Linked DNA regions of Luteolibacter flavescens. The protein of the gene in region 1 binds, or shares a complex with, the protein of each later gene. Links are inferred from orthologs where the notes say so. Each region holds a gene or a part of one and is shown on either strand. Other genes may lie near its edges. The genes, in order: metK and groL.

The links.
Region 2: the proteins of metK (region 1) and groL are in contact, whole or in part, in a cryo-EM structure (PDB 8P4O), measured with the Escherichia coli proteins. The link is inferred for Luteolibacter flavescens from one-to-one orthologs.

Annotation. Positions count from the first base shown.
Region 1 is NZ_JAPDDS010000001.1:121,554-124,818, reverse strand. The notes cover bases 273-3,219. They hold metK (methionine adenosyltransferase), read right to left. Parts: upstream 2,358-3,219; coding sequence 1,188-2,357; downstream 273-1,187. Other genes in these bases: OKA04_RS00490 (ArsR/SmtB family transcription factor), read left to right, coding at 2,414-3,219; OKA04_RS00500 (four helix bundle protein), read right to left, coding at 744-1,130; ahcY (adenosylhomocysteinase), read right to left, coding at 273-667. Also shown: more of ahcY, read right to left, coding at 1-272; more of OKA04_RS00490, read left to right, coding at 3,220-3,265. UniProt on the Escherichia coli protein: Catalyzes the formation of S-adenosylmethionine (AdoMet) from methionine and ATP.
Region 2 is NZ_JAPDDS010000004.1:126,191-129,499, reverse strand. What follows is about bases 31-3,021. They hold groL (chaperonin GroEL), read left to right. Parts: upstream 31-707; coding sequence 708-2,336; downstream 2,337-3,021. Other genes in these bases: OKA04_RS08505 (hypothetical protein), read right to left, coding at 2,772-3,021; OKA04_RS08515 (co-chaperone GroES), read left to right, coding at 377-667; OKA04_RS08520 (Fic family protein), read left to right, coding at 31-268. Also shown: more of OKA04_RS08520, read left to right, coding at 1-30; more of OKA04_RS08505, read right to left, coding at 3,022-3,309.

The DNA.
Region 1 (3,265 bases):
TGACGGAGTCGTTCACGTTGATGGCGGGCACGAGCAGGGTGCCGGCCTTTGCCATCTGATAGAGGCGATGGACGCCGGTGGTGGTCTCTTCGGAGACACCCTTCCAGTCCTTCACGATCTTCGCGAAGATGCCCGGTTGCTCGGCGTGGATCTTCTTGAGGAGGTCCTTGATGACCTTTTCTTCGAGCGAGCCGGATGGGGTATTGACCCAATCGGAGCCGTTCTCGAGCTCGTAGCCCTTGTGGATGAGAAGGGTCGCGTCGCCACCGTCATCGACGATGAGTTCCGGGCCGAGGCCAGCCGGATTGACGAGAGCTTCCCAAGTGCACCACCAATACTCCTCAAGCGTCTCGCCCTTCCAGGCGAAGACCGGGATACCGGCAGCGGCGATCGCCGCGGCGGCGTGGTCCTGGGTGGAGAAGATGTTGCAGGAAACCCAGCGCACTTCGGCACCGAGCTCGACCAGCGTCTCGATGAGCACCGCGGTCTGGATGGTCATGTGCAGCGAGCCCATGATGCGGACGCCCTGCAGCGGCTTCTCCGGGCCATACTTGGCACGGGTCGCCATGAGGCCGGGCATCTCGTGCTCGGCGATTTCAATTTCCTTGCGACCAAACTCCGCGAGGGAGATGTCGGCGACCTTGTAGTCGGTGAAAGTAGTGGACATGATTTTCTGTGGTGGAGTTTGAATTTAGATCGGAGAGAGACGGAAGACTTGAAGACGCAAGACCCAAGATCAGAAGCTAAAATAGCCAGCCGAATAGGAGATTGACGAAACCTCCACCTCCGAGCTTTTTCCGGAGGCCTTCGATCATGGAGGCTATCTGTTTGGTTTCTTCGATGAGAGGATTGGCTACTTCATTGCTGAAGCAGCCAGCACGTATCCCGATGTAGAGCTGTGTGCGAAGCTCGCCTGCCGAACCTTTTGCGATGGCCAGGAAGCGCCTGAATTCGCGGTTGCTTTCACGCTCTGCACCCTCGGCTATATTTGAAGGAACCGAGATACAGCACCGGGCCATTTGATCCCGTAATGCATAGAGCTTCACAGGTTCGATGAGCTCCAAAACGGAGACCGCCAGCCGCGAGCTTCGCTTCCAAACTTCAAGTTCTTCGAAGTGATGCAGCGGCATGGCAATCTATTGTATTTTTCTCAAGTCTTGCGTCTTGTGTCTTGCGATCTTGTGTCTTTAGCGAATCGCCTTCTTGAGAGCCGCGACCTTGTCGGTGCGTTCCCAGGTCAGGTCGGAGTCATCCTTGCCGAAGTGACCGTAGTTCGTGGACTTGCCGTAGATCGGGCGGAGCAGGTTGAGCTGCTTGATGATGTCGGCGGGCTTGAAGGAGAAGACCTTCAGGACGGCGGCGAGGATGTCGGCGTCGGGCTTGGTGCCGGTGCCGAAGGTGTCGACGTGGACGCTGACGGGAAGCGGGTGGCCGATGGCGTAGGCGAACTGGATCTCCACCTTCTTCGCGAGGCCGGCGGCGACGACGTTCTTGGCAACCCAGCGGCCCATGTAGGCTGCGGAGCGGTCCACCTTCGACGGGTCCTTGCCGGAGAAGGCACCACCACCGTGGCGGCCCATGCCACCGTAGGTGTCCACGATGATCTTGCGGCCGGTGAGGCCGGAGTCGCCCTGCGGGCCACCGATCACGAAGTTGCCGGTCGGATTGATGAGATACTCGGTGTCCTTGGTGAGCATGTTCTTCGGCAGCACCTTCTTGATGACCTGCTCGATGCAGAACTTCTCGATGACAGCGTGCTCCACGCCGGCGGCGTGCTGGGTGGAGATGACGACATTGACGATGCGGGTCGGCTTGCCGTCCACGTATTCCACGGAGACCTGCGACTTCGCGTCCGGGCGGAGCCACTTCACCTTGCCGCTTTTGCGGATCTTCGTCAGCTCGCGGCCGAGGCGGTGCGCATACATCACCGGGGCGGGCATGAGCTCGGGAGTCTCGTCGCAAGCGTAGCCGAACATGATGCCTTGGTCGCCCGCGCCCTGCTCGGCGGTCTTCTTGCCCTTGGCCTTCTTCGCGTCCACGCCCTGGGCGATGTCGGGAGACTGGCCGGTGAGGTAGTTGTTAATGAACAGCGTGTCGGCGTGGAAGATGTCGTCGCTGTTGGTGTAGCCGATGCCGCGGACGGCGTCGCGGATGACCTTTTCGTAGTCGATCTTGGCGCTGGAGGTGATCTCGCCACCGACGACGACGATATTCGACTTCACGAAGGTCTCGCAGGCGACACGGCTCTTCGGGTCCTTGGCCAGGAGGGCGTCGAGGATCGCGTCGGAGATGGTGTCAGCCACTTTGTCCGGATGGCCTTCGCCGACGGACTCGGAAGAGAAAATGTAGGTACTCATGAGGCGGATGATTTTCGTATCGTCAAATCGCGATGGGTTGATGTATCCGTCCGTCCATGGCGTCAATGCTGAAATCCCTGAAGCTCCTCACCGACCCGACCCGGCTGCGCATCCTGCTGCTGCTGGATGCGGAAGCGCTGAGCGTGGCGGATCTCCAGGAGCTGCTCGGCATGGGCCAGAGCCGGATCTCGACCCAGCTCTCCCAGCTCAAGGCGGGGGCGCTGGTGACCGACGAGCGCAGCGGGAAGCACAATTTCTACCGCTCTGAAATGGGCCCGGACCTGCTGAAGCTGGCCAAGGAGGCGGCCAAGGAAGTGCCGGAGGTGGAGAAGGATCTCGCCGCCCTGCGCCACCTGCAACGGAAGCGCCGGGACAAGACCCGCGCGTATTTCGACGAACTCGCCGGGCGCTTCGGCCGCGACTACGTGCCTGGCCGCTCTTGGAAAGGACTGGCGGAGGCCCTGCTGAAAGTGACGAACCAAGGCGTGGTCGCTGACCTCGGCGCGGGCGAAGGAACGCTCGCCCAGATGCTCGCGCGTCAGGCCGAGCGAGTGATCGCCGTGGACCTATCGCCGAAGATGGTGGAATTCGGCAGCGAACTCGCCCGCCGTCATGAGCTGGCGAATCTGGAATACCGGCTCGGCGACATCGAGGAGCCCCCCCTCGAAGACGCCTCGGTGGATCTCGCCTTCCTCAGCCAGGCACTGCATCACGCGGGAACGCCGGAAAAGGCGCTCCTGCAGGCATTCCGCATCGTGAAACCGGGCGGGCGGCTGGTCGTGCTGGATTTGCTCCAGCACACCTTCGAGCAAGCACGCGAATTGTATGCCGACGTGTGGCTCGGCTTCAGCGAGGGTGAGCTGGCGGCGATGCTGGAAAAGGCGGGCTTCGTGGACATCGAAACCGCC
Region 2 (3,309 bases), on another replicon or contig:
CGCCATCCATCCCTTCTCCGATGGGAATGGCCGGGCTGCGCGGCTCGCGATGAATTTCGTGCTTCTCGCCGCCGGTTACCCGCCCGTATCCATCTCGCCCCAACTCCGCACCGACTACTACGCCGCGCTCGAGGCCGCCGACTCCGGCGACTTCCCCGCGTGGCAAGCTTTCCTCACCACCCGCCTCGACGAGGAATTCGACTTCTGGCTCACCGCCCTGGCGGAGACGCAAGACACAAGACTCGAAGACGCAAGATCAGAAGCCTGAGCCCATTACCGCTGGATTTCTCAAGTCTTGATTCTCTTTTCCCGAACCCTTTCCGCGCCCTTCAAAACGGCGCGGCATCCCAACCAACCGTAAACATACCAAAGACACATGGCTACCATCAAACCACTCGGTCAACGCGTCCTCGTGAAGCGCATCGACGCCGAAGCGATCTCCGCCGGCGGCATCGTCCTGCCCGACACCGCCAAGGAAAAGCCGCAGGAAGCGGAAGTCCTCGCCCTGGGCACCGGCGGCAAGGATGAAGATGGCAAGACCATCGAATTCACCGTGAAGGTGGGCGACAAGGTCCTCATCTCCAAGTACGGCGGCACCGAAGTGAAGATCGACGGCCAGGAAGTGCTCATCATTTCCGAGTCCGACATCCTCGGCATCGTCGCCTGATCCTCCTCTCAACCCTCAACTTTCAACTCTCAACCATACCATGGCCAAACAACTCCAATTCGACGAATCCGCCCGCCAGGCTCTCCTTCGCGGTGTCGAGAAGCTCGCCCGTGCCGTCAAGGCAACCCTCGGACCTGCCGGTCGCAATGTCATCCTCGACAAGAAGTTCGGCTCCCCGACCATCACGAAGGACGGCGTCTCCGTCGCCAAGGAAATCGAACTTGAGTGCCCGTATGAAAACATGGGTGCCCAGCTCATCCGCGAAGTCTCCAGCAAGACCTCCGACATCGCCGGTGACGGCACCACCACCGCCACCGTGCTCGCCGAGGCCATCTACAAGGAAGGCCTCCGCAACGTGACCGCCGGTGCCAACCCGATCTCCCTGCAGCGCGGCATCCTGAAGGCCACCGAGGCCATCGTCGGCCAGCTCAAGGCCATCTCCAAGGAAGTCAACGACACCAAGGAAATCGCCCAGGTCGCCACCGTCTCCGCCAACTGGGACGAGACCATCGGCAACATCATCGCCGATGCCATGGACAAGGTCGGCAAGGACGGCACCATCACCGTGGAAGAAGCCAAGGGCATCGAGACCACCCTCGACGTCGTGGAAGGCATGCAGTTCGACAAGGGCTACCTCTCCCCGTACTTCGTCACGGATGCGGAGAGCATGGAAGCCATCCTGGACAATGCCTACCTGCTCATCCACGAGAAGAAGATCTCCTCGCTGAAGGACATGCTTCCTCTCCTCGAGAAGGTCGCCAAGACCGGCCGCCCGCTCCTCATCATCGCTGAAGACGTCGAAGGAGAAGCCCTCGCCACCCTCGTGGTGAACAAGCTCCGCGGCATCCTCAACATCGCCGCCGTGAAGGCCCCGGGCTTCGGCGACCGCCGCAAGGCCATGCTGGAAGACCTCGCCATCCTCACCGGCGGCAAGGTCATCACCGAGGACCTCGGCATCAAGCTCGAGTCCGTCGAGCTCGCCGACCTCGGCTCCGCCAAGCGCGTCACCATCTCGAAGGAAGCCACCACCATCGTGGAAGGTGCCGGCACCTCCGACTCCATCACCGGCCGCGTGAACCAGATCCGCCGCCAGATCGAGGACACCACCAGCGACTACGACCGCGAGAAGCTCCAGGAGCGCCTCGCCAAGCTCGCCGGCGGCGTGGCCGTCATCAACGTCGGTGCTGCCACCGAGACCGAGATGAAGGAAAAGAAGGCCCGCGTGGAAGACGCCCTGCACGCCACCCGCGCTGCGGTGGAAGAAGGCATCGTCCCCGGCGGTGGCACCGCGCTCATCCGTGCGCAGGCCGCCGTGGGTGACCTCGGCCTCACCGGTGACGAGCTCACCGGCGCCGGCATCATCGCCCGCGCCGTGGAAGCCCCGCTCCGCCAGCTCGCCGCCAATGCCGGCCGCGAAGGCGCCCTGATCGTCTCCAACGTGAAGACGAACAAGGAAGGCCACGGCTACAACGTCGCCACCGACAAGTATGAGGACCTCATCGCCTCCGGCGTCGTCGACCCGACCAAGGTGACCCGTTCCGCCCTGCAGAACGCCGCCTCGATCGCCGGCCTCCTCCTCACCACGGAAGCCCTGATCACCGAGATCAAGGAAGAGAAGCCCGCCGCAGGCGGTGGCCACGGCCACGACCACGGCATGGGCGACTACTAAGTCGTGAGATGAATGACCGCGGCGGCAATCCTGTCGCCATGGGTCATTCGCCAGACATTCAGAAGCCGGACGGGAAACCGTCCGGCTTTCTTGTTTTCATGGGGAGTGAATTGGTTGATGGGCGGGATGCTTGCCCGGAGGGAGCGGCTGATGTGAAGAGTCGGACGGGTGCTATCGGACTGCTGCCCACGGCTATCCAAGCGGGCCAGTGGCCACGCGCTCCCAGGGACTCCCGCTGGGAGCGCGCGGCCACACTGGCCCGCTTGGCAGGTAGGCGCACAAGTCCCGCCATAACCTATTTCGACCACCGACCACCCCCCCATCCCTCCCCCCTTAAAAAAAGAAAGCCGAACGGTTTCCCGTCCGGCCTTCCTGCTATGGAAATCACGACTGGCTTACGGCAAGATGCCCTAGCCACGGACCCGCCCTGGACGTTCACGTCCCCGGCTTCTTCTCCGGCTCGATGAATTCATCCACCGCGCGGAAGTCGAGGAGCTTGGTCGTCGGATTCACGAAGAAGAAAACGTACGAACGCAGCTTGTCCTCCACCGGCCAGCGGGTGGTGCTCAGTGCCTTGTCCCCTTCCTTCTCGCGCACGCCGAAGCCCACGTCGTAGTACTTACCCTCCTTCGCGCCCTTCGGCGTGAGGGTCTGCCCCTTGCCCGGCTGGAGGATGAAGGTGGCCGTGCCCACGTAGCCGAGCACCGGCTTGTCGCCGTGGTTGTAGAAATACACGTCGCCCGCCTTGAAGGACGCATCCTCCGCGGAGATCACCACCGGCTTGTAGCCCGTGGCTCCCGGTATCAGCAGCACGATGAAGGACTTCCCGGCATCCGGCAGCGTCACGTTTGCCAGCGAGGTCTCCTTCCCCGTGGCCTGCTTCACGGCGAAGACACGGGCGGGCGCCGCCTGCGGCTCGGACAGGCTGTTCGTCCGGATGTCGAATGCCGCGGACTTCTCCTCCGGCGTGGCC